Regions from separate parts of the Serratia sp. Sp408 genome, predicted to be linked through region 3. Evidence: predicted binding sites of a transcription regulator. Region 3 holds the regulator's gene; each other region holds the start of a gene.
The links. Region 3 encodes Fur, which represses iron uptake genes when iron is present. Its sites were predicted from a motif close to ATAATAATGAGAACNACTATCAA; they were not measured.

Region 1: the regulator Fur is predicted to act here: its motif matches at 8,856-8,878, upstream of sufA (Fe-S cluster assembly scaffold SufA).
Region 2: the regulator Fur is predicted to act here: its motif matches at 6,305-6,327, upstream of feoA (ferrous iron transporter A).

What each region holds. Positions count from the first base shown of each region.
Region 1 is NZ_JBXUFT010000001.1:1,170,532-1,180,717, forward strand. Features, by position in the region: gene ppsA (phosphoenolpyruvate synthase) at 1-1,129, shown strand, start outside; RNA gene rprA (antisense sRNA RprA) at 1,245-1,355, opposite strand; gene ydiK (AI-2E family transporter YdiK) at 1,612-2,712, opposite strand; gene ydiJ (D-2-hydroxyglutarate dehydrogenase YdiJ) at 2,989-6,045, shown strand; gene AC2AXP_RS05570 (hotdog fold thioesterase) at 6,042-6,458, shown strand; gene AC2AXP_RS05575 (MltF family protein) at 6,439-7,905, opposite strand; gene AC2AXP_RS05580 (hypothetical protein) at 7,969-8,373, opposite strand; gene sufA (Fe-S cluster assembly scaffold SufA) at 8,930-9,301, shown strand; gene sufB (Fe-S cluster assembly protein SufB) at 9,316-10,186, shown strand, end outside.
Region 2 is NZ_JBXUFT010000007.1:115,759-125,944, reverse strand. Features, by position in the region: gene envZ (two-component system sensor histidine kinase EnvZ) at 1-411, opposite strand, end outside; gene ompR (osmolarity response regulator transcription factor OmpR) at 408-1,127, opposite strand; gene AC2AXP_RS18575 (chaperone modulator CbpM) at 1,386-1,691, opposite strand; gene cbpA (curved DNA-binding protein) at 1,697-2,644, opposite strand; gene greB (transcription elongation factor GreB) at 2,894-3,367, shown strand; gene AC2AXP_RS18560 (Tex family protein) at 3,523-5,847, shown strand; gene feoA (ferrous iron transporter A) at 6,416-6,640, shown strand; gene feoB (Fe(2+) transporter permease subunit FeoB) at 6,718-9,033, shown strand; gene AC2AXP_RS18545 (FeoC-like transcriptional regulator) at 9,033-9,272, shown strand; gene AC2AXP_RS18540 (YdgH/BhsA/McbA-like domain containing protein) at 9,361-9,642, opposite strand; gene bioH (pimeloyl-ACP methyl ester esterase BioH) at 9,899-10,186, opposite strand, start outside.
Region 3 is NZ_JBXUFT010000001.1:337,203-347,388, reverse strand. Features, by position in the region: gene pgm (phosphoglucomutase (alpha-D-glucose-1,6-bisphosphate-dependent)) at 1-1,112, opposite strand, end outside; gene seqA (replication initiation negative regulator SeqA) at 1,188-1,724, opposite strand; gene ybfF (esterase) at 1,938-2,708, shown strand; gene ybfE (LexA regulated protein) at 2,959-3,246, shown strand; gene fldA (flavodoxin FldA) at 3,476-4,015, shown strand; gene fur (ferric iron uptake transcriptional regulator) at 4,340-4,786, shown strand; gene AC2AXP_RS01670 (beta-N-acetylhexosaminidase) at 4,987-7,650, opposite strand; gene chiQ (ChiQ/YbfN family lipoprotein) at 7,669-7,995, opposite strand; gene chiP (chitoporin ChiP) at 8,045-9,451, opposite strand; gene glnS (glutamine--tRNA ligase) at 9,976-10,186, opposite strand, start outside.

The DNA.
Region 1 (10,186 bases), 830 kb from region 3:
CCGCGGCGGTCGTACCTGCCATGCGGCAATCATTGCGCGTGAGCTGGGCATTCCGGCGGTCGTGGGCTGCGGCCACGCCACCGACGTGCTGAAAGACGGCCAAAAGGTGACGATATCCTGTGCCGAAGGCGATACCGGCTACGTTTACCAAGACATGCTGGACTTTACCGTGCAGAGCTCCGAAGTGAACGAGCTGCCGCAACTGCCACTGAAGATCATGATGAACGTCGGTAACCCGGATCGTGCCTTTGACTTTGCCTGCCTGCCAAACGAAGGTGTCGGTCTGGCGCGTTTGGAGTTCATCATCAACCGGATGATCGGCGTGCACCCACGCGCGCTGCTGGAGTTCGACCAGCAAACGCCGGAGTTGCAGCGTGAAATCAAGGGGCTGATGCATGGCTATGACCATCCGGTGGAATTCTATGTCGGTCGTCTGACCGAAGGGATCGCGACGCTGGGCGCGGCGTTTTGGCCAAAACGCGTTATTGTGCGGTTGTCCGATTTCAAGTCCAACGAGTATGCCAACCTGGTCGGCGGTGAAAAATACGAGCCACATGAAGAAAACCCGATGCTGGGTTTCCGCGGCGCCGGTCGCTACGTTTCAGACAGCTTCCGTGATTGCTTCGCACTGGAATGTGAGGCGGTCAAGCGGGTACGCAACGAGATGGGGCTGACCAACGTGGAAATCATGGTGCCGTTCGTGCGCACCGTGGCGCAAGCGGAAGCGGTGGTTGCGGAACTGGGGCGTCAGGGGCTGAAGCGTGGCGAAAACGGGCTGAAAGTGATCATGATGTGCGAGATCCCGTCCAACGCGCTGCTGGCGGATCGGTTCCTTGAGCACTTTGATGGCTTCTCGATTGGCTCCAATGACATGACACAGCTGGCGCTGGGGCTGGATCGCGACTCCGGCGTGGTTTCAGAACTGTTTGACGAGCGTAACGACGCGGTGAAAGCGCTGCTGTCGATGGCGATTCAGGCAGCCAAGCGCCATGGTAAATATGTCGGTATTTGCGGTCAGGGTCCGTCAGACCATGAAGATTTTGCCGAGTGGTTGATGGAGCAGGGGATCGACAGCCTGTCACTTAATCCGGATACCGTGGTGCAAACCTGGATTAATTTGGCCAAGTAAAAATAAATTGCGCCGATAAGATATATTTCATTGAAAAAAGCCGCAGTGGTTATGCGGCTTTTTTATTTCCAGATGTAAGCGAGTATGGCAATAAATAATAATGTAGAAGAAAAGGACAAAAAAAAGCCCATCCTTGAAGACGGGCAAAGACTACACACAGCAATTCACATGTATGGCATTACATTGTTTGGAAAACTTGCTTGAAATTAGGGGGTTAAAGCAAGATATGGCAATAATACTAGGTACTTGGCTTAAATTAGTCATTAAGAATCGTCCTAATAAACCGATTAACCCCAAGTTTGTTATTCATTTTGTCAAATTACCGGCAAAAAAATAACCTGCATTTATTCGGCATGTTTAATCGTTTAAGCACAATTTATCATGAATCGGCTGGATATATTTCCGCTGATTTACTCAATTGGCGGTAACGGTGAAATAATTGAATCAGGCATCTGCCCATTAGCGGGCAGATGCCAAACGGATTACAGCTGTTCCAAATCCTTGGCGACCTCGTCGAGATCGGCCGTTGGTTCGGGAGCTTCGTTCATCCAGGCGGTCAGCAAACGGTATGATACCGCCAGCACGACCGGCCCGATAAACAGCCCGATCATGCCAAACGCCAGCAGGCCGCCAATCACGCCGGACAGGATCAGAATCATTGGCAAGTCTGCGCCCATGCGGATCAACACCGGGCGCAGGAAGTTGTCGAGGGTGCCGACCACGCAGCTCCACACCAGCAATACCGTGCCCCAGGTGGTGTCACCGCTCCAATACAGCCAGATAATCGCCGGGATCAGCACCGGCAATGGCCCCAGTTGCGCGACGCAGAAGATGAACATCAGCACCGCCAGCAGGGTGGCGGCCGGGATGCCGGTTATCGCCAGGCCAATCGCACCCAGTACCGACTGCACCAGCGCGGTAACCACCACACCCAAAGCGACGGCACGAATAGCCTGACCGCCCAGCAGTACCGCCGCGTCGCCACGTTCGGCACCCAGACGTACCGCAAAGTGGCGGATGCCCAATGCCACCTGTTCGCCGCGGGCGTAAAGCAGCACGCTGAACAATACCATCAGCGAACAGTGCATCAGGAAACGGCCAATGTGCGCGGCCTGGGCCGCGAACCAGGTGGCTGTCTGGCCGAAGTAGGGTTGTACCTTGGCAATCAGTGCGCCGCCACCGCTGTTGATCAGGGTGTGATAACTGCTGTAGACCTTGTCACCGATCATTGGAATGGAATTCAACCAGGCCAGATCGGGAATATGCACTTTGCCTGGCGTACTGGCCCAGGCGACGATCGGCGCGCTGTTATCCACCACGCTATTTACCAGCAGCGCAATCGGCATCACGAATAGCACGATCAGAATCAGTGTCATGACCAGCACCGCCAGTGAACGTCGTCCCCACAGCAGATTCTGTAATTTAATCAATAACGGCCAGGTGGCGATGACCACCATGCTGGCCCAGGCGAAGCCAAGTATAAAAGGTTGAACCACCCAAAAGCAGGCAACGATCATTATGGCAATGAACATCACGCCAAAGATAATTCTTGGCAAATCATATCGCGGTTGTGGGACTGTCATGAAAGGGTTCTCATCCTATTAGGTAAATTCCTTTGCTCCGTCTGATAATCATGATGCATTTTTGCCAAATTTCACAGTGCGGCGCACAATTTGCCGTGCGGGGTGAGGCCGGTTGCCGTTGTTGAGCGTCAGCAGTCAGCGGCGTAAATGCCGCGCGATTAATTGGTTATCTGCTACTGAGAAGTATGATAGTTTTTAACGATAACCAAAACAGGCTGGGCCTGACTCCAGGCTCGGTCAGGCGTTCAAATTAGACAGACAGGCGCATAAAAAGCAATGATCCCACAGATTTCTCAGGCTCCCGGCCTCGTTCAACGGGTGCTCGATTTTTTGGCGGCGTTAAAACAACACGGATTCAATGGCGATATTGCCACCAGTTACGCCGATCGCCTGACCATGGCGACCGATAACAGTATCTATCAACTACTGCCCGATGCGGTGGTATTCCCGCGCTCAACCAGCGACGTGGCGCTGCTTGCCCGGCTGGCCGCAGACGAAAAATTCAGCTCGCTGACCTTTAGCCCACGCGGTGGCGGCACCGGCACCAACGGCCAGTCGCTTAACAGCGGCATCGTGGTGGACATGTCGCGCCATATGAATCGCATACTGGATATCAACCTGGAACAAGGCTGGGTTCGGGTTGAGGCCGGGGTTATCAAGGATCAGCTCAACCAATACCTCAAGCCGTTCGGCTACTTCTTCTCGCCGGAACTGTCGACCAGCAACCGCGCTACCCTGGGCGGTATGATCAACACCGATGCCTCAGGGCAAGGATCGCTGGTGTATGGCAAAACGTCCGATCACGTACTGGGACTGCGCGCCGTATTGCTGGGTGGCGAGATGCTCGACACGCGCGCCATGCCGACGGCGTTGGCGGAAACGATTGCTTTGGAGAATACCCAGGAAGGGCGCATTTATCACACCGTATTGCATCGCTGCCGCGAGCAGCGCGCGCTGATTGTGGATAAATTCCCCAAGCTCAACCGGTTCCTGACCGGCTACGATCTGCGGCATGTGCTGAGTGACGATCTGCAAACCTTCGATCTGACGCGCATCCTGACCGGCGCCGAAGGAACGCTGGCGTTTATCACCGAAGCCCGACTGAACATTACGCCATTGCCGAAAGTACGGCGATTGGTGAACGTCAAATATGACTCGTTCGATTCGGCGTTGCGCAACGCGCCGTTTATGGTTGAGGCCAAGGCACTGTCGGTAGAAACCATCGACTCCAAGGTTTTGAATCTGGCGCGGGAAGATATTGTCTGGCATTCGGTCAGCGAGTTGATCACCAACGTGCCGGACAAACAGATGTTGGGGTTGAATATCGTTGAGTTCGCCGGCGACGATGAGCCGCTGATTGAACAGCAACTGGACAGCCTGTGCCAACGGCTGGATGCGCTGATCGCCGATCGTCAGGCCGGGGTGATCGGCTATCAGGTCTGTGGCGATCTCAACGGCATCGAGCGTATTTACAATATGCGCAAAAAGGCGGTTGGGCTGCTGGGCAACGCCAAAGGACAGGCCAAACCGATCCCGTTTGCCGAAGATACCTGCGTACCGCCGCAGCATCTGGCTGATTATATCGTCGAATTCCGCCAACTGCTTGATAGCCATAATCTCAGCTACGGCATGTTCGGCCATGTTGACGCTGGCGTGTTGCACGTGCGCCCGGCGCTGGATATGTGCGATCCGCAGCAGGAAATGCTGATGAAGCAGATTTCCGACCAGGTGGTGACGCTGACCGCCAAATACGGCGGTTTGCTGTGGGGAGAGCACGGTAAAGGTTTCCGTGCGGAATACAGCCCGGCATTCTTTGGCGACACGCTGTTCGAAGAGCTGCGCCGTATCAAGGCAGCGTTCGATCCGGACAACCGGCTGAATCCGGGCAAGATCTGTCCGCCGCTTGGCGTGGATGCGCCGATGATGCAAGTCGACGCCGAAAAGCGCGGTACCCTCGACCGCCGCATCCCGATCGCGGTGCGCAGTTCGTTCCGTGGTGCCATGGAGTGCAACGGTAATGGCCTGTGTTTCAACTTTGACGTGCGCAGTCCGATGTGCCCATCGATGAAAATCACTGGCAGTCGCATTCATTCGCCAAAGGGGCGGGCGGCGCTGGTGCGTGAATGGCTGCGCCTGTTGAGCGAGCAGGGGGTTGATCCGCTGGCGCTGGAAAAGACGTTGCCACAGCAGCGGCTGAGCTTCCGCGTGCTGATCGAAAAAACCCGCAACAGCTGGTATGCCGGCAAGGGCGAGTACGATTTTTCGCATGAGGTCAAAGAGGCGATGTCCGGCTGCCTGGCCTGCAAGGCCTGCTCCACCCAGTGCCCGATCAAGATTGACGTGCCGGGATTCCGCTCGCGTTTTCTGCAGCTGTACCACACCCGTTATCTGCGTCCGGCGCGAGACTACATGGTGGCCGGGGTTGAAAGCTATACGCCGCTGATGGCGAAAGCGCCGAAGGTGTTCAACTTTTTCTTCAAGCAGCCGTGGCTGCGTGAACTGAGCCGCAATGCGATCGGCATGGTTGACTTGCCGATGTTGTCGAGCCCGACGCTGCGCCAGCAACTCAGCGGGCATCAGGCTACCACCATGACGCTGGAGCAGTTGGAAGCGTTAGCGCCGGCCGATCGCGAGCACTATGTGCTGATCGTCCAGGATCCGTTCACCAGTTATTACGATGCCAAAGTGGTTGCCGATTTCGTTCGGTTGGCGGAAAAACTGGGTTATAAACCGGTACTGCTGCCATTTTCACCCAACGGCAAGGCGCAGCACGTTAAAGGCTTCCTGACGCGGTTCGCCAAAACCGCGCGCAAGACTGCCGATTTTCTTAACCGCGTCGCCAAACTGGAGATGCCGCTGGTGGGGGTCGATCCGGCTCTGGTGCTGTGCTATCGCGACGAATATCATGAAATACTCGGCGAATCGCGCGGTAACTTCCAGGTTCTGCTGGTGCATGAATGGCTGCGGCAGCGGTTGGTGGATCGTGCCGAACAGCCGGCCACCGGCGAAGCCTGGTATTTGTTCGGCCACTGTACCGAAACCACCGCGCTGCCGGCCAGCAGCCAGCAATGGGCCGATATCTTTGCCCGTTTTGGCGCCAAACTGGAAAACGTCAGCGTCGGTTGCTGCGGTATGGCCGGCACCTACGGGCATGAAAGTAAAAATCTGCAAAATTCGCTCGGCATTTATGAGTTATCATGGCACCAGGCGCTGCAACGCTTGCCACGTCAACGTTGTCTGGCGACCGGCTATTCCTGCCGCAGCCAGGTCAAGCGCATTGAGGGCAATGGCGTGCGGCATCCATTACAGGCCCTGTTGGAGATGATAGCGTGAAGCTATGGAAACGACACACCACCCTGGAACAGCTTAACCATTCCAGCGCTGGTTGCATGGTGAGCCATATCGGCATTGAATTCACCCGGATTGGCGACGATTACCTTGAAGCCACCATGCCGGTAGATAACCGCACCACCCAGCCGTTCGGCCTGCTGCACGGCGGCGCGTCGGTGGTGTTGGCGGAATCGATGGGGTCGATGGCGGGGTATTTGTGCACCGAAGGCGAACAGAAAGTGGTTGGGGTGGAGATTAATGCCAATCATCTGCGCGCGGTGTTCGAAGGCCAGGTGCGCGGCGTATGCCGTGCGCTGCATGCCGGCCGGCGTAATCAGGTCTGGCAGATTGAAATTTTCGATGCCCGTGACAAACTGTGCTGCATTTCGCGTCTGACTACCGCGGTGATTGAATAACGACCGGCCCTGCGGGCGCCTCGGCCTGCAGGGCTCGTTGCCGTAGCCGGGTTTGCTGCTGGATCAGCGAATACGCCACATAATACTTATAAATATTACTGACATACTGTACCGTTTCCCGGCCAATGCGCGCCGCCGCAACCCGTTCGACATTATTAAACCACACGTTGCGATCCAACCCGATCCGTGCCGCCTCCTTGCGTAGCAGGGCGATGCGGCGTGGGCCGGCGTTATAGGCGGCAAAGGTGAACAGCAGCTTGTCCAGATGAGTCATGGGTTCGTTGGCATAATAACGGTCCATCATAAAACGGATGTATTTGATCCCGGCATTGATATTGGGCTCCAATTGGCGAATATCGCCGACGTTCAACTCCCGGCCGGTTGCTGGCATCACCTGCATCACGCCAATGGCGCCCGCCTTACTGCGCACCCGCTGATCGAGCCGCGACTCCTGATAACCCTGTGCAACCATCAGTAACCAATCGATACCATACTGATTACCGTATTTATGAAACAGATCGCGCACCTGAATGAATTTTTGCATTTCCGCGTGCCGGGTGGCGTTTTTCACCCATTGGGTGCTCTTCAGGTACTTTTTGAGTTGAATATTGCCGAAGGTGCTGCCAATTTTGTGCCGATCGCAAAACAGGTCGAGCTGGGCCTTCAAGAGCGGTGAATGCTTGCGCATTGCCAACGCAATCTGGCGGTCCTGGCGTAAGAACAGCTGCGGTTCAATGACGATATCGGCAAATATCTGCTGCCAGAACAGGGCCAGATACCGGTCGGTAACGCTGTAATCCACCAGGCCGGCGTTGAGCATTTCCAGCACATCCTCTGGCTCAAAGTTGCCTGGCGCGGGTTGTATTTCGACCGGCGGATGCCGTTGCTGTTTCAGCGTCCGGTTCAACTGCTCAAGGCTTTGATAGTAGCTGCTGGTGGGATTGACAAAAACGGTTTTGCCAGCCAGTGCGGTCAAGGACCTCACCGCTGGGGCATGGCGGTGACGCACCACCACTTCATGCACCTGGCTGGCTAATGGCGTGCTGAAGTCGACCAGCGCCAGGCGCTGTGGCGTGATGGTCAGGTCGGCGGCAATGATATCGCCGCGTCCCGCCAGCAGTTCCGGGATTAACCGATCGCGAGCGGTGGGAATGAACACCAGTCGAATCTTGTCCGCCGGGTTTGTGTGGTGCTGGTTGAGCTGCTTTTCCAGCGCCAGCATTAAATCAGCCATCATGCCGCGCTGGGTGGTATCGGCGCTGAGGAAATAAAACGTCTTGCTGTAGGGCACCAACACCCGGACGATCCGCCGTTGTTGCATCATGTCCAGATCGCCCATGTGCACCTGGATTTGCGTTTGTAATTTCAAGGGAGGGGCGGCGGTGCTTGGCAAGGCGAGCACCCAGCCGCAGACTGCCAATAGCATGCCATAACGCAAGCTGGCCATAACACCCTCGCACGCAATACCCCTGTGCCAAGTATAGTCGTTGCGCCTTGCGTCGGCGGAAGATTATAACTGGAACGGTACCCGCTTGACGAAATCCTTCTGAAACGCATTGGCCTTTTCCCAGGTGCCTTCCATCGCGTATTTCTGGCAGATCAGCGTCAGGGTATGGCGAGCAAAATGGTAGCTTTGCACACGGAACAGCTGACAACGCTGCGGATTGTTGATTTCCACGATCAGTCGATTATGCAGCTTGCTCAATGCGTGCAGGTAACTTTCGTCATCGCCGTTTTCCAGGCAGAGATTGGCGATGTTCAGGCTGATGCCATTGAAGCGTTTCAAGTTATCGATGTTGCATTCCGGGCGCTTTAGGGCGGCTTCCGCCATGAAGAAGTCCACCGTTGCATCACGAATGCTGAACTTGTACTCATCGATTTTTCCGAGCAGCCAAGCGTTTATTGAGATGGTCATAGTTCCGCACCATGGTCTGAATGATAATCATTATCATATTGATTGGTGCCGTAACGATCAATCATCTTGTTGAAATTTTTCGCCTGCCTGTGGCGGTCGAAAACCACCGTGATTCGACCCTTTACTTGGCGCACAGCGACCCCATTTACTCAGTAGCGACTAAACTTTATACAGAAGGGCGGCGCGCTAACGGAGCGAAACAGCATCATTTAACGTTAAACGCATTTTTCAGACAGACAAGTCACAGAAATAGGTATTTTCTATGAATGTTTAAAATGGCAAAAAATGCTCGAGGTGGTTGAGCGTTTTCGCCGCCGGGGCGAGCGGTACGGTAATGGGTAAAGTGATTAAAATTCAAATGAATAAACAGGTTCATTCCCCATCCCAGTGCGTGGAGGCAGCGAAATCTCCAGCGCGCTTTCCATCGGCTGAGGTGAAAAACCGGGTTTTCAGCCGATACCCCCGCAAAACAAACGGTTGAAGTGATAATCATTATCACTAACATAGTCGATATAGCCTGATTTGGCTGTGATAGAGAAAACATGAGGTAGGCCATATGCAAACAGAAAATGTCGGTACTTTCTCGTTGGCAGAGAATGTCTGGCAAGGCATTTCCCTTAGCGACAGCGCCGTCAAGCAAATCATCAAGCTGATGCAGCAGGATCCGCAGGTCAAGGGGTTGCAGCTCGGGGTGAAACAGTCCGGCTGCGCCGGGTTTGCCTATGTGCTGGATCTGACCCGAGAACCGGCAGGCGATGACCTGCTGTTTGAGCGCGACGGCGCAAAGCTTTACGTGCCGCTGAAAGCGATGCCCTTTATCGATGGCACGACGGTCGATTTTGTCCGCGAAGGGCTGAATCAGATATTCAAATTCAACAACCCTAAAGCTCAACATGCCTGTGGGTGTGGCGAGAGTTTTGGCGTTTGAGCGATGTAATCAACATGACACGAAGCAATGTAGAAGTACCAAATGATGTACAGGCTTGGGTCAGTGAAGGTCGTTACAAGGAAGGCTTCTTTACCCAGGTGGCTACCGACGAGTTGGCCACCGGCATTAACGAAGAGGTGGTTCGCGCCATCTCGGCCAAGCGCAACGAACCTGAGTGGATGCTGGAGTTTCGGCTGGAAGCCTATCGCGCGTGGTTGCAAATGGAAGAGCCGCACTGGCTGAAAGCCAATTACGACCGGCTGAACTATCAGGATTACAGTTATTATTCGGCGCCGTCCTGCGGCAGCTGTGATGACGCCTGCGGTTCACAGCCGGGAGCGGAACAGCAGCCAGGCGCCCAACTGGCGGAAAACAGCTATCTGACCAGCGAAGTGGAGCTGGCGTTCAACCAGTTGGGCGTGCCGGTGCGTGAGGGCAGTGAAGTGGCGGTGGACGCCATCTTTGACTCGGTCTCCGTGGCGACCACCTATCGCGAAAAACTGGCCGAAAGCGGGGTGATTTTCTGTTCGTTCGGTGAGGCGATTCAGGAATACCCGGATCTGGTGCGTAAATATCTTGGGCGCGTCGTGCCCTCCAACGATAACTTTTTTGCCGCACTCAACGCGGCGGTGGCCTCTGATGGCACATTTGTCTACGTGCCGAAAGGGGTGCGTTGCCCGATGGAGCTGTCTACCTACTTCCGCATCAACGCCGCCAAAACCGGCCAGTTCGAACGAACCATTCTGATCGCCGACGAAGGTAGCTATGTCAGCTATATCGAAGGCTGCTCCGCCCCGGTACGCGACAGCTATCAGCTGCATGCGGCGGTGGTGGAAGTGATACTGCATAAAGATGCCGAAGTGAAGTATTCGACGGTGCAGAACT
Region 2 (10,186 bases), on a different contig from region 3:
GGTTTTCAGCCACACCACCGGAGAATTCTTGTTCACTTCTACACGCACGTCGGTCGGACCACCCAACTGTTGCGCCATCTGCTGGCTCAGAAACTCGTAGTGCTGCGCCCAGCGCAGACCACTCTCTTCCGCCGCCGCATTGGTATACAGCGAAATGCCCAGTTCGCGATAGATTTCCCGCCGAAACGCCGGCGGTACTTCCAGCAAAGTACCATCTTCCAATTGCAGCCGGTCAGTCATCAACATACGCACTTCGTACGCCAACACCTTATTAAACTGCTGCAAACTGGGCAAAATGGCGAAGTTGAGCACCACCAGATAGGTGGTCACCAGGCTGACGAACAGCAAGGTGACGATCAACAACAGGGTTCGGGCAAACGAGCTACGCGGTGAAAAGCGCAATCGCCTCATGCCTTACTGCCGTCCGGCACAAAGACGTAGCCCAGACCCCAAACGGTCTGAATATAACGTGGGTGCGCCGGATCTTCTTCAACCATGCGCCGTAAGCGGGATATCTGCACGTCGATGGAACGTTCCATCGCGCTGTATTCACGCCCGCGAGCCAGGTTCATCAGCTTATCGCGCGACAACGGCTCGCGTGGGTGGCTTACCAGCGCCTTCAGCACCGCAAATTCGCCGCTGGTCAATGGCATCGGCTCATCTTCACGGAACATTTCGCGCGTACCGAGATTCAGCTTGAACTTGCCGAAGGCGATCACCGCTTCTTCCTGCGAAGGCGCGCCTGGCAGCTCGTTAGCCTGACGGCGCAGCACCGCACGGATGCGCGCCAACAGCTCGCGCGGGTTAAACGGTTTGGGGATGTAGTCATCGGCACCGATTTCCAGCCCGACAATGCGATCGACCTCTTCGCCTTTGGCGGTCACCATGATAATCGGCATCGGGTTGCTCTGGCTGCGCAGGCGGCGGCAAATCGACAGGCCGTCTTCGCCAGGCAGCATCAGGTCCAGCACCATTAAGTGGAAGGATTCCCGTGTCAGCAAGCGATCCATTTGCTCAGCGTTGGCCACGCTGCGAACCTGAAAACCCTGTTCGGTTAAATAGCGTTCTAATAGCGCACGCAGACGCATATCGTCATCGACGACCAGAATCTTATGATTCTCTTGCATTGTATTACTCCCAAAGGCTGTATTGCCTGACGCCAATATTGTTAAAAAACCCTGTCATTTCGGACAGCGATTATTGGTATATATTCTAGACGAAATTGTTACAAAGCTTATTCTTTTGCCCATTTATCAATAATTTTCGCTGAATGTCGATGGCAAGCCGTCAAAATTTCGCCGCTTTTCGGCGCCAGGTGGGACAACGGCCCAATTTAAGGCCATTCTGCCACCGGCGGTAGCGCACGGTGGCAGTGGGGCGCCAGATTATGAGGTGTGCAGGAAACGCGCCAACTGCCGGCGCAGCCGTTGGTTTTCTTTCTGCAGCGCGTCGACCCGATCCAGCAGCGTCAACGCCATGGCGATCCCCGGCCAGTCCAGATCCAGCTCGGCACGCAGCCGCCGTGCGCGCTGCAGATGGCTCAGCGCCGGGTAATCAAACAGCCAGCTCGACGGCGCCGACTCCAGAGGCGCGATCACGCCAAGTTCGACGATCTCGATCAGCTCATCCTGCGAAATATCCACCTGCTGGCACAGTTCTACCACGGTAAAAGTGATCTCTTGTCTCATCATGATGCTTACTCCCATTCCGTGCGAGGGTTGAACGCCGCCTGCTCGGCCAGCTCACGCCACAGGGCGCTGGCTCGTTCATTCGGCTTCGGCGGCATCACTACCTTGAGAATGACATACAGATCGCCGGTCTCTTTCTTGCCGGCCAACCCCTTACCTTTGACCCGCAGCCGTTTGCCGCTCTGGCTGCCGGCGGGAACGGTCAGCGCGATTTTACCGGTCAGCGTCGGCACCTCGATGCTGGTGCCCAATGCCGCTTCCCAGGGTGCCAACGGCGCCACGATATGCAGGTTATGACCATCGACCTCAAACAGCGGATGCGGCGCGAGGCGGATAATCAGATACAGATCGCCGTTCTGGCCACCACCGATGCCGGCAACCCCCTGCCCCTTGAGACGGATACGCTCGCCGTCGCTCATGCCCGCCGGAATTTTCACGTTCAACGTCTTGCCGGCTTCGCTGACCTGCCGTCCCAGTTCGTCGTAGACCGGCAGCGTATAGGAAATCTCCCGGCTCTGATCGTGCAACGTCTCTTCAAGAAACAGCGGCACTTCCATTTCGAGGTCCTGACCACGCAAACCCTGGCCGCCACGCGACGAAGAACGCTGTCCCGCAGCGGTTCGTCCACCGAACATGCTGTCGAAAAACTCGGAAAAGTCTTGCGTCCCGCCGTGCCATGCGGCGTTCTGCTGGCGTTCGCCAGCTCCGCCACGCGCACGCTGGCCAAAGTTCGGGTCGTTGCGATGCAGTCGAATCTGATCGTACTCGGCACGACGCTGTTCATCCTTCAGCACTTCATAGGCTTCGGCCAGCGCCTTGAACTTGCTCTCGGCGTCGTCTTCACTGCTGACGTCAGGATGATATTTACGCGCCAGTCGGCGATAAGCGGTTTTGATGGTTTTCAGATCGGCGCTGGGCTCGACGCCCATCGTCGCGTAATAATCTTTAAATTCCATACGGTAATACCTTCAATGTGATGTGCGCCAAAAATCCTTCTTTCTGCTGCCAGATAGTCCCTCCTTTTCGTCACCTTCCTTCTCCGGTATCGAGGTTAGCGGCGTACCGCTATGCTAAGCATACTCCCGATTGTCAAAAGCTGCGCAGACTGATAAAAACCGTACGACGACACGCAGACTGGCGGCCATTTTTAAAGCCCCTTGCATTCACGTACACTGTGCCGGTGGCTCCCTACAAGATAAATCACCATGAGAACGCAACTGATAACCCGTGAAGGGTATGACAAGCTCAAACAGGAACTGGATTACCTGTGGCGTGAAGAACGCCCGGAGGTCACCAAAAAAGTCACCTGGGCTGCCAGCCTTGGCGATCGCAGTGAAAACGCCGACTACCAGTATAATAAAAAGCGCCTGCGCGAAATCGATCGCCGGGTGCGCTACCTCACCAAGTGCCTGGAACAGCTGAAAATCGTCGATTATTCGCCACAGCAGGAAGGCAAAGTGTTCTTCGGCGCCTGGGTGGAAGTAGAAAATGACGATGGCGATCTCAAGCGTTTTCGTATTGTCGGCTACGACGAGATTTTTGGCCGCAAAGATTACATCTCCATCGACTCACCGATGGCCCGTGCCCTGCTGAAAAAGCAGGTCGGCGACACCGCCATGGTCAACACGCCGGCAGGCGAAGCGCTGTGGTACGTCAACCAGATTGAATACGTTAAATAAGTTTCAGCTTATTCCGAACGGCGAGGATCGCCGGGCAACGCGGCGCTTACGGCGATTGCCCGGCACAACCCTGGCCAGCCGTACTGGCAATTTCCCGGGGCAATACGTATAACTGTCCCCCTGATTATTTACCGTTCCTAACAGATACCAGACATATGAATGACCCACTGAGCCGCATTATTGCAACAGAATTGCAGGCCCGGCCGGAGCAAGTTGACTCCGCCATCCGCCTGTTGGATGAAGGTAATACCGTGCCGTTTATCGCACGCTATCGCAAGGAAGTCACCGGGGGCCTGGACGATACCCAACTGCGCCAGCTGGAAACCCGCCTGGGTTATCTGCGTGAACTGGAAGACCGTCGTCAGACCATCCTCAAGTCGATTGAGGAACAGGGAAAACTCACCGAGCAATTGGCCGGCGCCATCAACGGCACACTCAGCAAGACCGAACTCGAAGACCTGTATCTCCCTTACAAACCCAAACGCCGCACCCGAGGTCAGATCGCCATCGAAGCTGGTCTGGCACCGTTGGCCGACACCCTGTGGGCCGATCCGCAGCAGCAGCCAGAGTCACTGGCCGAACGCTTTGTTGATGCCGACAAGGGCGTGGCGGACGTCAAGGCGGCGCTGGACGGCGCGCGCTACATCCTGATGGAACGCTTTGCCGAAGATGCCGGCCTGCTGGCAAAAGTGCGTGACTATTTATGGAAGCATGCGCATCTGGTGTCCAAGGTCGTGGAAGGCAAAGAGCAGGAAGGCGCCAAATTCCGCGATTACTTCGATCACCACGAGCCGATTTCCCAGGTCCCTTCACACCGCGCGCTGGCGATGTTCCGCGGCCGCAACGAAGGCGTTCTGCAACTGGCCCTGAACCCCGATCCGCAATTTGAGGAAGCGCCGCGCGAAAGCCAGGGCGAACAGATTATTATCCAGCACCTCAGTCTGCGGCTGAACAACGCGCCGGCTGACGCCTGGCGTAAAGCGGTGGTCAACTGGACCTGGCGCATCAAGGTGCTGTTGCATCTGGAAACCGAACTGATGGGTACGGTGCGCGAGCGCGCCGAAGATGAAGCGATCAACGTATTCGCCCGCAATCTGCACGATCTGCTGATGGCTGCGCCAGCCGGCATGCGCGCCACCATGGGTCTCGATCCGGGTCTGCGCACCGGGGTAAAAGTGGCGGTGGTAGACGCCACCGGCAAACTGGTCGCAACCGACACCGTGTATCCGCACACCGGACAGGCCGCCAAGGCCGCCGCCCTGGTCGCCGCGCTGTGCATCAGGCACAACGTGGAACTGGTAGCGATCGGTAACGGTACGGCATCACGCGAAACCGAACGCTTCTTTATCGATCTGCAAAAGCAATTCCCAGAGGTCAAGGCGCAGAAAGTGATCGTCAGCGAAGCCGGCGCCTCGGTGTATTCCGCCTCGGAACTGGCGGCGCTGGAGTTCCCGAACCTCGACGTTTCACTGCGCGGCGCGGTGTCGATCGCACGCCGTCTGCAGGATCCGCTGGCCGAACTGGTGAAGATTGATCCAAAATCCATCGGTGTCGGCCAGTATCAGCATGACGTCAGCCAGAGCCAGTTGGCGAAGAAACTGGATTCGGTGGTCGAGGACTGTGTGAACGCCGTCGGCGTCGATCTGAACACCGCGTCGGTACCGTTGCTGACCCGCGTTGCCGGCCTGACGCGCATGATGGCGCAAAACATCGTGAACTGGCGCGACGAAAACGGCCGTTTCAGCAACCGTGAACAGTTGTTGAAAGTCAGCCGCCTGGGACCAAAAGCGTTTGAACAGTGCGCCGGCTTCCTGCGCATCAACCACGGCGATAACCCGCTGGATGCCTCGACCGTTCACCCAGAAACCTACCCGGTAGTGGAGCGTATTCTGGCCGCCACCCAGCAGGCATTGCAGGATCTGATGGGCAACCCGAGCATGGTTCGCAGCCTGAAAGCCAGCGACTTTACCGACCAGCAGTTCGGCGTACCAACGGTTACCGACATCCTCAAGGAACTGGAAAAACCGGGCCGCGATCCGCGTCCGGAATTCAAGACCGCCACCTTCGCCGACGGTGTGGAAACGCTCAACGACCTGCAACCGGGCATGATTCTGGAAGGTGCCGTCACCAACGTCACCAACTTCGGGGCGTTCGTTGACATCGGCGTCCATCAGGACGGTCTGGTGCACATCTCCTCGCTGGCAGATAAATTCGTTGAAGATCCGCACAGCGTGGTGAAAGCCGGTGATATCGTTAAAGTGAAAGTGATGGAAGTGGACCTGCAGCGCAAGCGCATTGCATTGACCATGCGTCTTGACGAGCAGCCGGGCGAAGGACCCGCGCGCCGCGGCGGTACCCCGCCAGCACGTGACAACGCGACCCGTCCAGCCGCCGGCAAGCCGAAAGCGCGCACCAGTACGCCGGCTGGCAACAGCGCCATGGGCGATGCGCTGGCCGCAGCGTTTGGAAAAAAACGTTAATCCCTGCGGGCGAGGCATCCGCTTCGCCCGTTTTTCACCGGCGTTTTTTGATTTATCGCAATTGTTTGCCATTTTTATTTCAACCGGCGTTTATAAATAACTTACCGGCATCTAGCATTAGATATATTAATTAAACTTTCGCGTTAACATGTTCATTAACATTTAATAGCCGCGGCTATTTTTTGGCAGGTAACACAATCGGTTGGTAGCGTTATTTTACGCAGAGTTTGTTAGCGAAAAATGTGGGTTGTTAGCGGTATGGAAAACTAACGCAAACATATTTATTAAATGATTTCTAAACAGAAAATACTGCCACAATCCATTAACCTATTTAACCTAAACCACGCATTTGCAGCCTATCTTGCTTAGTGGTAATAATAGCAGCCATGTTATTTCCGTAGAAATATGTGTCGATATTTACCAATAGTTACCAATACCCCTATTTTTTGTATTGAATACGATAATCATTCTCACTATTATTCCCTTACGTATTCAACGTAATCCTCGCCCGCCGCAATGGGGGCCATGCACGTAAATAGCCTGATGGCATCGGCTCTAGGAAGGTAATATGCATCTTCTGCCTAAACAGTCTTATAAAATTACCGGCTTCGCCAGCGATATCAGCCCTGCCTATCGCCAGAAACTGCTGTCGCTTGGCATGCTGCCGGGAGCGTCGTTTGAAGTCATACGCATTGCCCCGTTCGGCGACCCCATAGAAATAAAAACCCAACGCGTCAGTCTGGTGCTGCGTAAAAAAGATATCGCCCTGATCGCGTTGGAAGGCCAGCCGTAAGCCTGACCATCCACCCGGGGCCTTTGCCGCGCTGCATTGCGTGGTGCCGATATACTCTATTGAACTCATGTTGAATGATGAAAAAATTAACGATTGGCTTAATAGGTAATCCAAATTCGGGGAAAACCACCCTGTTCAATCAGCTCACCGGGGCACGTCAGCGCGTCGGCAACTGGGCAGGCGTCACGGTTGAGCGTAAAGAGGGGCATTTCACCACGCCGCAGGCGCAGGTCACGCTGGTGGACCTGCCCGGCACCTATTCCCTGACCACCATTTCAGAGCAAACCTCGCTAGACGAACAGATCGCCTGCCATTATATCCTCAGTGGCGATGCCGACGTGTTGATCAACGTGATCGACGCCTCGAACCTTGAACGCAACCTCTACCTGACGCTGCAGCTACTCGAGCTCGGCATTCCGTGCATTGTCGCGCTGAACATGCTGGATATCGCCCACAGCCAGCATATCCAGATCGACGTTGCCACCCTGTCGGCACGCCTCGGCTGCCCGGTGGTGCCGATGGTGTCGACCAAGGCGGACGGGATCGGCGTGCTCAAGCAGATGATTGATAATCATCAAACCAACCAATTGACCGCGCTGGTGGCCTACCCGCCTTTACTGCTCAAGGAAGTCGACACGCTCAGCGCCGCAATGCCTGCCAGCCTGCCGTGCGAACAGCGCCGCTGGCTGGCGCTGCAAATGCTCGAGGGCGATATCTATAGCCACCAGTTGGCGGGCGACGCCCTCCCGCTGTTGCCGGCGGCCAAAACGGCGCTGGAACAGCAGCAGCAGGAAGACCCGGCGCTGGTGATTGCCGATGCGCGCTATCGGTCAATTGCCACCATTTGTGCCGACGCCAGCAACGCACAGCAGGCACAGCCGAACCGGCTGACGGCGATCCTCGATAGCGTGATCCTCAACCGCTGGCTGGGGGTGCCGATCTTCCTGCTGGTGATGTATCTGATGTTCCTGCTGGCCATCAACATCGGCGGCGCGCTGCAACCGATTTTCGATCTCGGTTCCGCCGCGATTTTCATTCAAGGTATTCAGTGGCTCGGCTATACCCTGCACTTCCCGCAGTGGCTGACAATTTTCCTGGCACAGGGCGTCGGCGGCGGTATCAATACGGTACTGCCGCTGGTGCCGCAGATCGGCATGATGTACCTGTTCCTGTCGTTCCTGGAAGATTCCGGCTATATGGCACGGGCGGCGTTTGTGATGGATCGCCTGATGCAGGCGCTTGGCCTGCCTGGCAAATCCTTCGTCCCATTGATCGTCGGCTTTGGTTGCAACGTACCGTCTATCATGGGCGCGCGAACCCTGGACGCGCAGCGTGAACGGCTGATCACCATCATGATGGCACCGTTTATGTCCTGTGGCGCACGGTTGGCGATCTTCGCCGTGTTTGCCGCTGCCTTCTTTGGTCAGGATGGCGCAAGCGTCGTGTTCTCGCTGTATATGCTCGGTATCGTGGTCGCCATTCTGACCGGGCTGGTGCTGAAGTACACCATCATGCGCGGCGAAGCCTCGCCGTTCGTGATGGAATTGCCGGTATACCATGTGCCGCACCTGAAAAGCCTGCTGCTACAAACCTGGCAGCGGCTGAAAGGCTTTGTGCTGCGCGCCGGCAAGGTGATCGTCATTGCCAGCATCTTTATTGGTGGGCTGAACAGTTTCTCCTTCAGCGGCAAACCGGTAGACAGCATCAACGACTCGGCGCTGGCCTCGGTCAGCAAGCTGCTGACACCGTTGCTACAACCGATGGGCGTCCACGCCGACAACTGGCAGGCGACCGTCGGCCTGGTCACCGGCGCGATGGCCAAAGAAGTGGTGGTCGGCACGCTCAATACCCTTTACACCGCCGAACAGATCGCCAATGCGCCTTTTGACGCCGCCGAATTCGACCTGCCGGCAGCGCTGGGCGACGCGCTACACGAGACCTGGCAAGGCCTGAAAGACACTTTCAGCCTGAGCGTCCTGTCCAACCCGATAGAAGCCAGCAAGGGTGATGGCGAAATGAACGCCAGTTCGATGGGCACCATGAGCAGCAAGTTCGGCACCTCGATTTCCGCCTACAGTTACCTGATCTTCGTGCTGCTGTATGTGCCGTGCGTATCGGTGATGGGGGCCATTGCCCGCGAATCCAGCCGTGGCTGGATGACATTTTCGATACTGTGGGGGCTGAACGTCGCCTACTCGCTGGCCACGCTGTTTTATCAGGCCGTCACCTTCCAGCAACATCCGCAGTACAGCCTGATCTGCATACTGGTGGTACTGGTGTTTAACGCGCTGGTTCTGTTGGGGCTGCGCAAGGCGCGCAACCGTGTCACGGTGCGCCTGCATCGCGCTACGCCGACCGGCTGCTGCCAAAGCCCACAGGGAGAGTGTCACTGATGGCCAGCCTGCTGCAGTTACGTGATGCGTTGGCGCTGAACGGCAGCCTGCAGGCGCAGCAGCTTAGCCGTCAGTTGGCGACGCCGTTGCCGCTGGTGCAGGCGATGCTGGAACGTTTGGCCGCGATGGGCAAAATAGAGTGCATTGAACAGGACGACAGCGCCTGCCTGAGCGGCAGTTGCAAACATTGCCCGGAAAGCCGTAAGTGCAATACCGTACTTTATCGGCTGAAACAGTAAATACGTGCCGGCCAGAAACCCACCGTGTGGCGTGTGGGCGGCCGCATAAAATCAGAGGCGCTGTTCAGCGCCTCTTTTATCGACTTTATTACTTGTCTTTATACACTTCAGCAGTAGCGCTGAATTTGCCGTGCTCGCGCCCGGCGATAACTACGTAATACTGCCCGCCTTTTTCATCGGCCAGTTTGGACAGTTCCTGTTTGGCATCCATCGGCGACGTGGTTTCTGCCGTGGTGCTCACCGTGCCGACTTTCTCGTATTTGCCCGGATCTTTTGCCAAATCTTCTTTGGTTAATTCCGTTGCCGCCATGGTGCCAAAAGAAACGGAACCGACAACTAACGCTGCAACGATCATCTTCAATGATTTCATGACTCAACCTCTCAATGGATAATTTATATGTTTTGAAAGCCGTCAAGATTAAATACGCGTAGTTTCAGGTTGCTGCGCTACCCATGAACCTCGTTGCTTTCCCTGACGAGGTTCATCCCAGAGACGGCACGCCAAAGTGAAAAGACCGGGATACGGTCTTTTCATTTTGCACCCCACGTATTTACTCATTAAGTATCGAACAGGTTTGGTTTTTATCCACTTATCGGCAATTTTTTTTACGCAGATTTGAGCTAGGTCAATGGGTTGAGTTATCGACAAATTGTTTGATGACATCGGCAAATTCATCAGGATGAGAAATAAACGGCGCATGGGCAGCCTTGTCGATAATCACCGACCTGCTGGCCGGCAGCAGGTCGTCCACCAACGCCGCCACCTTGCGCGGCACCAGGCCATCGAGATAGCCGTAAATACGCAGTAGCGGCAGCGCCGGTGACAGCGAGGTCATGGCACGGCGTAAATCGACCGTGCGCAGCATTTCCAGTCCGCCGTTGAGCACCTCAACGCTGGGTATCGGCTGATTGAG
Region 3 (10,186 bases):
ACCGGCACTTCCACCAGCTTGCGACCCAAATCGGCCACTACTCGGTCAATCATCGCGCTGGAAACCAGCGTTTTGCCCACGGCAACGTCGGCGCCCCACTGCGGACGATGTTGGAACAGGTAGTTGATCGCCACCGCCAGATAATGGTTCGGGTTCATCAGACCGGCAGGCGTCACGATACCGTGACGGTCATAATCCGGATCGTTGGCAAACGCCAGATCAAACTTGTCGCGCAATGCCAGCAAGCCGGCCATCGCCGACTCGGACGAGCAGTCCATACGGATAATGCCGTCGTGGTCAAGGTGCATAAAGCGGAAGGTCTGATCGATGGAATCGTTAACCAGCGTCAGATCCAGCGCGTAATGCTCGGCAATACGCTGCCAGTAGGCGATACCGGAACCACCGAGCGGATCGACCCCAAGCTTCATGCCGGCACGTTGGATCGCCGGCATGTCAACGATATCCGCCAGCCCTTCGACATACGGTTGCACCAAATCCTGCGCGTGCAGGTGGCCGCTGCGCCAGGCCTGGTCCAGCGACTGGCGCTGTACGCCCTTCAGCCCTTGCACCAGCAGTTCATTGGCGCGTTTTTCAATCACTGAGGTCAGGTTGGTGTCAGCCGGACCGCCGTTCGGCGGGTTGTATTTGATACCGCCGTCCTCCGGCGGGTTGTGCGACGGCGTAATGACAATACCGTCAGCCAGCGCGCCGCCCGAGCGGTTATGGCTGAGGATGGCATGGGAAACCGCCGGCGTCGGCGTGAAGCCGTTGTTTTCCTGTACCACCACGTCGACGCCGTTGGCCGTTAACACTTCCAGCACCGAAATAAACGCTGGCTCAGACAGCGCGTGGGTGTCCTTGCCGACGTAACACGGACCGCTGACGCCCTGCTGGCGGCGTACTTCGGCAATCGCCTGCGCGATGGCGAGAATATGCGCTTCATTGAAACTGTGGCGCAACGCGCTGCCACGGTGACCCGAGGTACCGAATTTCACCGCATGGGCGGCGTTGCCCGCTTCCGGTTGCAGCACGTAGTACTGCGACGTCAGCTGAGCCACATTGATCAAATCGCTTTGCTGAGCCGGTTGCCCGGCGCGTGGATTGTTCGCCATCAACTTTTCTCCCTTTCCTCTGTCCAGCGGCCGGGCGAAAGGTTGCGCGACCACTATGACGGGCGGTTCGCTAAATCAGATCGTGCCGCACACTTTTTCTGTCAGTTCCGCCGGGAACTGCATCGCCAGCATGATATGTTCAATCATGCTGCGCTTGCGGCCGGTATTGGTATTGGTGATCACCCAATAAGGGGTGCCGGGAACGTGTTTCGGTTTGGTATGCGTTCCGTTTGCCAGCAGCGTTTGCTGATCGCCGGCAAAATAGGTGCGTGTACGGCCATGCAATGCGTCGGTCGCGGCAGCGAAGCCGGCCGCATCGAGGGTGTACAGCGTTGACAGTACCAGCATAAAACGATTTACGGCCTTGTTCTGCTCGGCGTATTCATCCGACAGCAGCAGTTCACGCATGGCGCGGACGCGATCCCGTGGGCGCGACGCGGTGGCTTTTTCCGGCTCCGCGCTGCCACTCGCAGCGGTAGACACGGGGCGCACTGGCTGCCCTGCGGTAAACTTCAACATACGCCGTAAAATATCAGACGCACTTTCCCCAATATGTTGCGTGTGGCTGGCAATATAGCGGTAAAGTTCTTCGTCGACTTCAATAGTTTTCATCTTTATCCAGTACTGTATTTTTCTACGTAGAATCCGAAACCGGGTTCTGCATTCAAGCTATGGGATTATAAGGTTAAAAGCGCGAGAGCAAACATAACAAAGTGCCCTCTGGGGGCAAAAGCAGACTATTACCTATAGCCGGCATCACCCGCCCACCTCTTTGCTGATGGGTATGATACCCTAACAGAATGTTTTCAGGTCATGAACTTCGCCATGAAATTACACTATCAATTATTGGCCGCCCAGGCCGAACAGACAAACGCGCTGCCGATTGTGCTGATACACGGGCTTTTCGGCAACCTTGACAACCTCGGCGTACTGGCGCGCGATTTGCACCGCCAGCATCCGGTGGTGAAAGTCGACTTACGCAACCATGGGCTTTCGCCGCACGCCGCCGAAATGAGCTATCCGGTGATGGCGCAGGATTTGCTTACGCTGCTGGACAGCCTGAATATCGAGCGTGCCATCGTCATCGGCCATTCCATGGGGGGCAAGGCAGCAATGGCCTTGACGGCGATTGCTCCCGAGCGTATTGCCAAACTGGTGGTTATCGATATCGCACCGGTGGCTTATCAGACCCGACACCATGATGAAATCTTCGCCGCCTTGCAGGCAGTGAGCGCCGCCGGCATGACTCAGCGTCAGCAGGCGGCGGCGCTGATGCGCACCATGCTGGATGAAGAAGGGGTGATTCAGTTTCTGCTGAAATCGTTCCATCAGGGCGAATGGCGTTTCAACCTGCCGGTGCTGATCGAGCAATATGAAACCATCATTGGCTGGCAACCGGTGCCGGCCTGGCCGCAGCCGATTCTGTTTATTCGTGGCGGGCTGTCGCCTTACGTAAAAAACGACTACCGCGACGACATCGCCCGCCAGTTCCCGCAGGCACGGGCGTATGAAGTGGCTGGCAGTGGCCACTGGGTACACGCCGAGAAACCGGATGCGGTACTGCGTGCCATTCATCGCTTCATCGACCAGGCCTGACGGCCAGTTGGCGAAAAAACGCGCTAAAGATAACGGCTTAGCGCGTTTGCAACGCAGTAAAGCATTGTCGTTGCTCCATCTGCTGGGGTAATATGGCGCGCTATAATTTTGCCGCCGTCGCCAGCGTGGTGTAAAACGCCGGAATGGGGGCAAATTTGGGTTAGGTTTTATCGACCTGAACTGTATTAACCGAACCGTCCGGAAGCGTGAAACGCTTTTTGATGCAAACTCCCTTGCAGTACCGCTACCTATGGCAAAAGAACAAACGGATCGCACGACGCTGGATCTGTTCGCAGATGAACGCCGTCCGGGGCGCCCGAAAACCAACCCGCTATCCCGTGATGAACAGCTTAGAATCAATAAGCGGAATCAGCTACGGCGCGATAAAGTACGTGGTTTGCGGCGTGTGGAGCTGAAAATCAACGCGGATGCGGTGGACGCTCTGAACAAACTGGCGGAACAGCGTAATATCAGTCGCAGCGAGCTCATTGAGCAAATGCTGCTGGCGCAACTGGCGGAAGAACAGCCAGAACAATGATCTTATCAGCCGCACGCGCGGCGCGGCGTTAAGGATGACGCCGGATCAACTCCGCATTTTATTCTTCGGGCATCGCATAAACGCGATAAAACCCCGGGGCAAATTTCTGGCATGATACGCGTTTAGCGGTGGGAGCTGGCTCCTCACCATGGCGATATTTTAAACGATACCGGTGCGAAAGCCGGGCGTCGAGTATTGTAATTAATTGAATTTAAAGGTTATACGCGATATGGCTAACGTAGGCATTTTCTTTGGCAGCGACACCGGCAATACCGAAAACATTGCCAAGATGATCCAAAAACTTCTTCGTCAGAGCTTTGGCGACGATGTGGCTGAGGTGCATGACATTGCCAAAAGCAGCAAAGAAGATCTGGACGCATTCGACATTCTGCTGCTCGGTATCCCAACCTGGTATTACGGTGAAGCACAATGTGACTGGGACGACTTTTTCCCTACGCTGGAAGAAATAGACTTCAATGGCAAACTGGTCGCGCTGTTCGGCTGCGGCGATCAGGAAGATTACGCGGAATATTTCTGTGATGCGATGGGGACCATTCGTGACATCATCGAACCTCGCGGCGCAGCGATTGTCGGCCACTGGCCAACCAAAGGCTATCATTTCGAAGCCTCCAAGGGTCTGGCAGACGACGATCACTTTATCGGCCTGGCGATTGACGAAGATCGCCAACCCGAACTGACCGACGAACGCGTGCAGGGCTGGGTGGCGCAAATCAGCGCAGAGCTGAGCCTGGCAGACATCGTAGGTTAAGCAGCGGTTATTTCCCCGCCGTTCAAGGCCCTGCGAGACGCATGATTAACGCAGGGCCGTTATCGACATCACGGATTGAAGCGATAGAAGCTACAAAATTGTAACTTCCCCCCTCGTCACGGTAGACTGCGGTTCGGTTTATCCCACCCATCAAGATGTTACATGTGTGACATGTAACGGTGCGAATATATCTTTGTTAACAACCGGCGGTTTCCATTTAGGTCAACCGGTTCTATAATGAGACGCAATAAATTCTTTGTGCCGACCGATGCCATAGGCAAAAATGCCTCAACTTGATTAGCATAGTAACAGGACTGAATCCGCATGACTGACAACAATACCGCATTAAAGAAGGCCGGCTTAAAAGTCACGCTTCCGCGACTCAAAATCCTGGAAGTACTGCAAGATCCGGCTTGCCATCACGTCAGTGCGGAAGATTTGTACAAGAAACTGATTGATATGGGCGAAGAAATTGGTCTGGCGACGGTTTACCGCGTACTGAACCAATTTGACGACGCCGGGATTGTCACCCGTCATAATTTCGAAGGCGGCAAATCAGTATTCGAACTGACTCAGCAGCACCATCACGATCACCTGATTTGCCTGGACTGCGGCAAAGTGATCGAATTCAGCGATGAATCCATCGAAGCGCGTCAGCGTGACATTGCCAAACAGCACGGCATCAAACTCACCAACCACAGCCTGTACCTGTACGGTCATTGCGCCATCGGTGATTGCCGCGAAGACGATACGCTGCACGACAAAAAATAATGCTGATGCATTAATAAGCAAGGAACCGCCAGACGGCGGTTTTTTTATGCCTGTCAGACAGGCAAAAAAATCCCCGGACGCGCCGGGGAAATCATGTCACAAAAGATAACAATGCAGCGGCAAACCACCTCTTTCATCAGGGTATTACCCCCTCCACACCCCAAACGCCCCGCCGCCGACACGCAGCGAGGCATTGGTCACTACGCCTGCACCGGTTCCGCACGGCTAAAGCGCTTGCCGTCAGGGCTGACCGCGCGAATTTGCACCTCGCCGGCTACTGCCGGCTTGGCGCTGTCATCATAGCGTTGCCACTGTTTGCCACCGTCGGTGGAATACTCGATAGCCAGTCCCGGCAAAGCAATATTGGCCTCCAGCTTGCCGTTGACGATCCGCGCACCTGGCACCGGCAGGCGGTATTTTACCCCGCCTTTATCCAGCTTGCCCAACTCGCGCTGCCCCAGCAGGTTGGCAAACCGCAGCCAGTCCTGCTGCAACTTTTTGTCATCGACCAAGTGGGTTTCCCCGCCCTTGTATTCTCGACCTGCCTTATAGTCCTGTTCCCAGCTGGCGCGGTGCCAGGCTCGTTCCGCCACCGACAGCGAGCGCGGGAACATCATATATTCCATTTGCGGATCGGTGCGCACCACTTCACTCCACAGCTGGGCGGAAAGGCCATAGGCGCCCGGCCACGGTTTATCGCTCTTGGCGGTGAAATAGTTGCCATCGCGATCCACCGACGTTTCAGCGTTCTGCGGCATGTTATCCGGTGCAAAGCTGAATATTTTGCGCTCATCACTGAAGCGGGTGCCCCAGTAATAGCCGCTTTCGTTTGGATTGACCTCATACGGGAAGTCCAGATAGACGTAGTCGGGGTTGGAAACCACCACTTCGTAACCCTTGTTGGCCCAGTCATTTACCGAATCGAACCCGCCCCAGTACAGGGTATCCCAGAAGTTGACGCCAACGCGCGCCGTGGCAAACGCCTTGGCGTCTTTGGCATCCTTCAAGCCATCCTGCCAGGCCTGCATTCTGTCGATGCCGTGCGCTTTAACCAGTTTGCTGACTTCCTGACCGAAGTAGCTCGGCAAGTGTTCCATGTCGGCAACCTTGCCCTGCTTGATCATCTGTTGGCAAACCTGCGACTTGGCCCACGGTTTGTCTTCTTTGCTCAGATCGAGCATGCCTTTGCCCGGTTCTGGCTGTTTGATGTCGGTATAACCGGCGCCCAGACGGATGTTCTTGGCTTCATCGCCGCCAAAGTGCCAGGTTTTCAGCGGTTGACCGGCTTCCTTATGCATTTGGGCAATTTCACCGATCACCTTGTCGACAAAGCGGGTTGATGAATCCAGGCACGGGTTCAGATAACTCTGGCGATTGAAGAATTGCACCGAGGTAGTATTGGAGCTGTCGGTAGGATCCAGCAGACGGAACTCCTCGGCCTCTTTTTGCTTACCTTCGGCAAGCAGTTTCTTATAACGCGCTTCCATGGATATCACCGCCGCACGCGCGTGCGCCGGCATATCGACCTCCGGGATCACTTCAATCTGGCGTGCCTGGGCGTATTTGATGATGTCGATATAGTCCTGACGGCTGAAGAAACCACCGTAAACCTCTGGCCCCTGACCGTACTGCGGCAACAGGCAGGTTGTTTCGCTCAGGTCATGGCAGCGTTGGCCGCCGATCTCGGTCAGCTCCGGCAGGCCGGGGATCTCGATGCGCCAGCCTTCATCATCGGTCAGGTGGAAGTGGAACTTGTTCAGCTTATAGGCCGCCATCTGATCCAGCAGACGCAGCACCGCATCCTTGTGGTGGAAGTTGCGCGCAACGTCGAGGAACAGGCCACGGTATTCAAAGCGCGGCGCATCTTTAACATCCAGCGTGGCGATTTTCTTGTCGCCTGTGGTCGGGATCAGCGACAGAATCGATTGCAGGCCATGGAACACCCCAGCCTGATCGAAGCCGGTCACCACCGCCTGTTTGGCGCCGATCTGCAACTGATAGGCGCCTGCCACCGCCAGGTCGCCCTTGAAGGCGTTCGGCTTGATGTCGGTTTTAATCGGATAACCGCTGCGTGTCGGTGCCACCCCCAGCAGGGTAAAACGCTCACTGACCACATCGGCCGACGGTTTGGCCAGCGCACTCAGGTCCAGCGCCACGCCGTTGCTCAGATCCACGTCCTGGGCATGAACCTTGAGGTCCATTGGCGTCGGGATGATTTGCCCGCGCAACGACGCCGTCGGCAGGGTTTTCAACTCGGCGTTTTTGACAAAGCGCGAGGCCGGCGTCATCAGAACGTTTTTATCGTCCTTGGTACGTTTCCATTGATCGCCGGTAAACGGTGCCACAAACTGATCCAGATCTTCGGTATCGGTATTGGCCAGCATTTTCGGTTTGGCGTCACCAGAGGTCGCATACCAGCGCGGCAGGAAGTCGGTTTTGAACAGTTGCCAATATTCCGTCACGATCGGAATTTCCACCGCTTTGCCAGCCGGGAAACCGCTGAAGGTTTCGCTTGGCACCAATTTATACAGATCGCCGGTCAGGTGAGAGATGGTGAACTGATCGTTGTCGACCTGCAGCGTCTGGCGTGGGCTGTGGAAGTAGATAACCCAGTCCTTGCCGGTGATATCTTGGCCGTCGTTGGCCAGCGTAATCAGGACCTTGTTGCACGATGCCCAGTCTGCGCCCAGCTTGGCGCAATCAACGCCATGTTCAGCCGCGCGATTGTCAACCATCTTGATATTCAGTTTCAACTGGCTCAGTTGATCCACCAGCTGTTGATCGGCCATGGCGCTGCCGATATTGCCGAACATGCCAACGCTGGCCGTTAATGCGGCAAGGGCACTCAATTTGAATATGTTCATCTTCGACCTCATCCGTAATCAGTGATTATTTGCGCGAATTTCTTGCCAGATCTTGCCGCACTGGCTGTCATACGCCTGCCCATTGCCGGTGTGTACAGCCTGAATGCAGCTCTGATAATCCAGTACGCGGACCGTCTCCTGTTCGGCGAACTGTTGATGCTGTTTCTCTTGTTTCAATACGTTCAATACCGCCTGACAGGACTGCAGTTTCTCTGGCGAACCTTCCGCCGTATTGATGCAGGCACTGTAGGCCTGACGCAGTTTGGCGTCTTCCGGCGGGGTTTGCGGCTGAACGCAGGCGCTAAGCCCGAGTACCGCAGCCACCAACAACAATAGGTTTTTCATCGCTGTTCCTTGAGCATGCTTGCCCGGTGTCACCACCGGGCAAGGAGCATTAGAAGAGAGTAAATGGCGCAATCACGATAAATTTCACGTCGCGCTCATCCTGGAAGATGTTGCCGTAGCCGCCACCGTAGCTTGGGATGTCGGTATGGTTGTCGTATTGAGTAAAGTGCAGCTTGAACAAGGTGCCTTTCGCCCGCCCTTCCTGCACGGTGTACAGTGCATCCAGGCTGTAGGCACTTTCCTTCAAACGCTGGCTTTGGTCATACATCGGGTTGGTGCTCGGCTTGGCGTCCCAGCCGTAAACGTAGGATGCGCCCACCGCCCAGCCCGGAAGATTCCAGTTGCTAAGGTCATACATCGCGCCGGCGAACACCGCTTTTTCGCCATTGGCATTGAAGTCGGAACGGTTATCCCACCAGATATCCAGCCGGCCATTGGAGGAGGCGTAGGTTGGCGTCATACGCTGTAAAAAGAACCCCTGATTGCCTTCCGCCTTCACCCAGGTGCCTTCCAGCCGCAAATCGACCTGGCCGATTTTGTAGCCAAACGTCAGCGCTTGCAGCCAGGCCATGCCGTCATACAGATCGCTGGTACTTGCCGGATTGACGTCCTTGGCATCATGGATGCGGTCGCGCGCGCCATAGAATTGGTAACTGGCACTCAACGGGTTGCCGGCAACGTCAAATTTGTAAGAGCCTTTGGCAAAGTATTGGTCCATATAGCCTTGCGACTGGCCAAATGCCGCTTCCAATACCAGATCGTTCTTGAAGTCATACTTGGCGCCCAGCGAGTGCAGATAAGACACACCGGTTTTCTTGTCACCCTGGCGGAACTTGTCCATTTCCAGGTTCCATGGGGATTTGTATTTGTCGGTCCACATGTAGGAGAAACTCAGGGCACCGGCATCGCCGTAATCAAAGTTGGCTCCGGCTTCAGCACCCTGATAGGTGCCGGGCATAAAGCTCCAGTGCGGCGCCAGCAGCGTTTGGCCGGTCGGCTGGATCCAGCCGGCTCGCGCCCAGACCGGACCGTATTTGAATTTACCCGCCGCTTTGTAAACGCTGATACCGCTCTTGTCGCCGGACCAGTCTTCATCGTAGGCATGGTTGGAGTTGGAGAAGGCAATTTCGTTCGGGTGACCACTTTCGGAGGATTCCGCCATTTCGATGGCGGTAAAGGCCGCCAGATCGATACCGAACATATCCGCGGCATAGCCGGAGGAGAAATCCAGGTTGGCATTCCAGGTGGAATGCGACAGGTTGGTCTTGTATTTGTCGCCGTCCGTTACGTCTTTACGGTCGCGTTCACGTTGCCAGTAATAAATACCGCCGGTCAGCGTGGAGTCATCAATAAACCCTGCCGCTTTCGCCTCGGGGGCGATAGTAAAACCCGTTCCCAACAGTGCACCCGCGACTGCGAGCGCCAGCGATTTACGCTGTGCACCGTGCGTAGCCATAATAAAATTCCTCTTTGACGTAACGTAAAAGTGCGGCCGCCGTGTTCACCACTGCCCTGCACGGCCGCTAATAAAAACCCAATCGGGTAAAAGTTTTTCGCCATGGGGGAAAAACCCCACAGCATTTATTGCTACTGATAGACTATTTTTCGCGACGCGAATTATCAATTGAAAATTACCATAGGTTTGTCAAAGTATGACAAAGAGCACATATTGATGAGAAATTATTACATCGTCAGAATTCGGTCATTTTGAATAAAAAATTCAATTAAATCAGAATAATTATTGATAAATCAGTTTTAAGAATCTTAATTGAATGGATTCAGCGCGGGTAAAGCCGTGAATTATCACCAGTTTAGAGAGCGCTCTCCAAATGACATTAATTCGCAACGCGAATATACAGCGGACAGGCGGTTTGCGGATTGATCGGCGCGGAAGAAAACAGCCGGCAATGGTCTGCGGGAAAGCAGCAAAAAAAAAGCGCAACCGACGTTGCGCTTGTTGTTCAGATCGGCTCGCGCGCTTTAGACGCCCGCTTTGGCCCAGGTATCACGCAGGCCGACGGTGCGGTTAAACACCAGATGTTCAGCCGAAGAATAGCGGCTGTCGGCGCAGAAATAGCCTTCGCGCTCGAACTGGTAGGCGTGCTCAGGCTGTGCCGCCGCCAGGCTTGGTTCGACAAAGCCGTGCTTGATCACCAGCGATTCAGGGTTGACGGTCGCCAGGAAGTCCTCT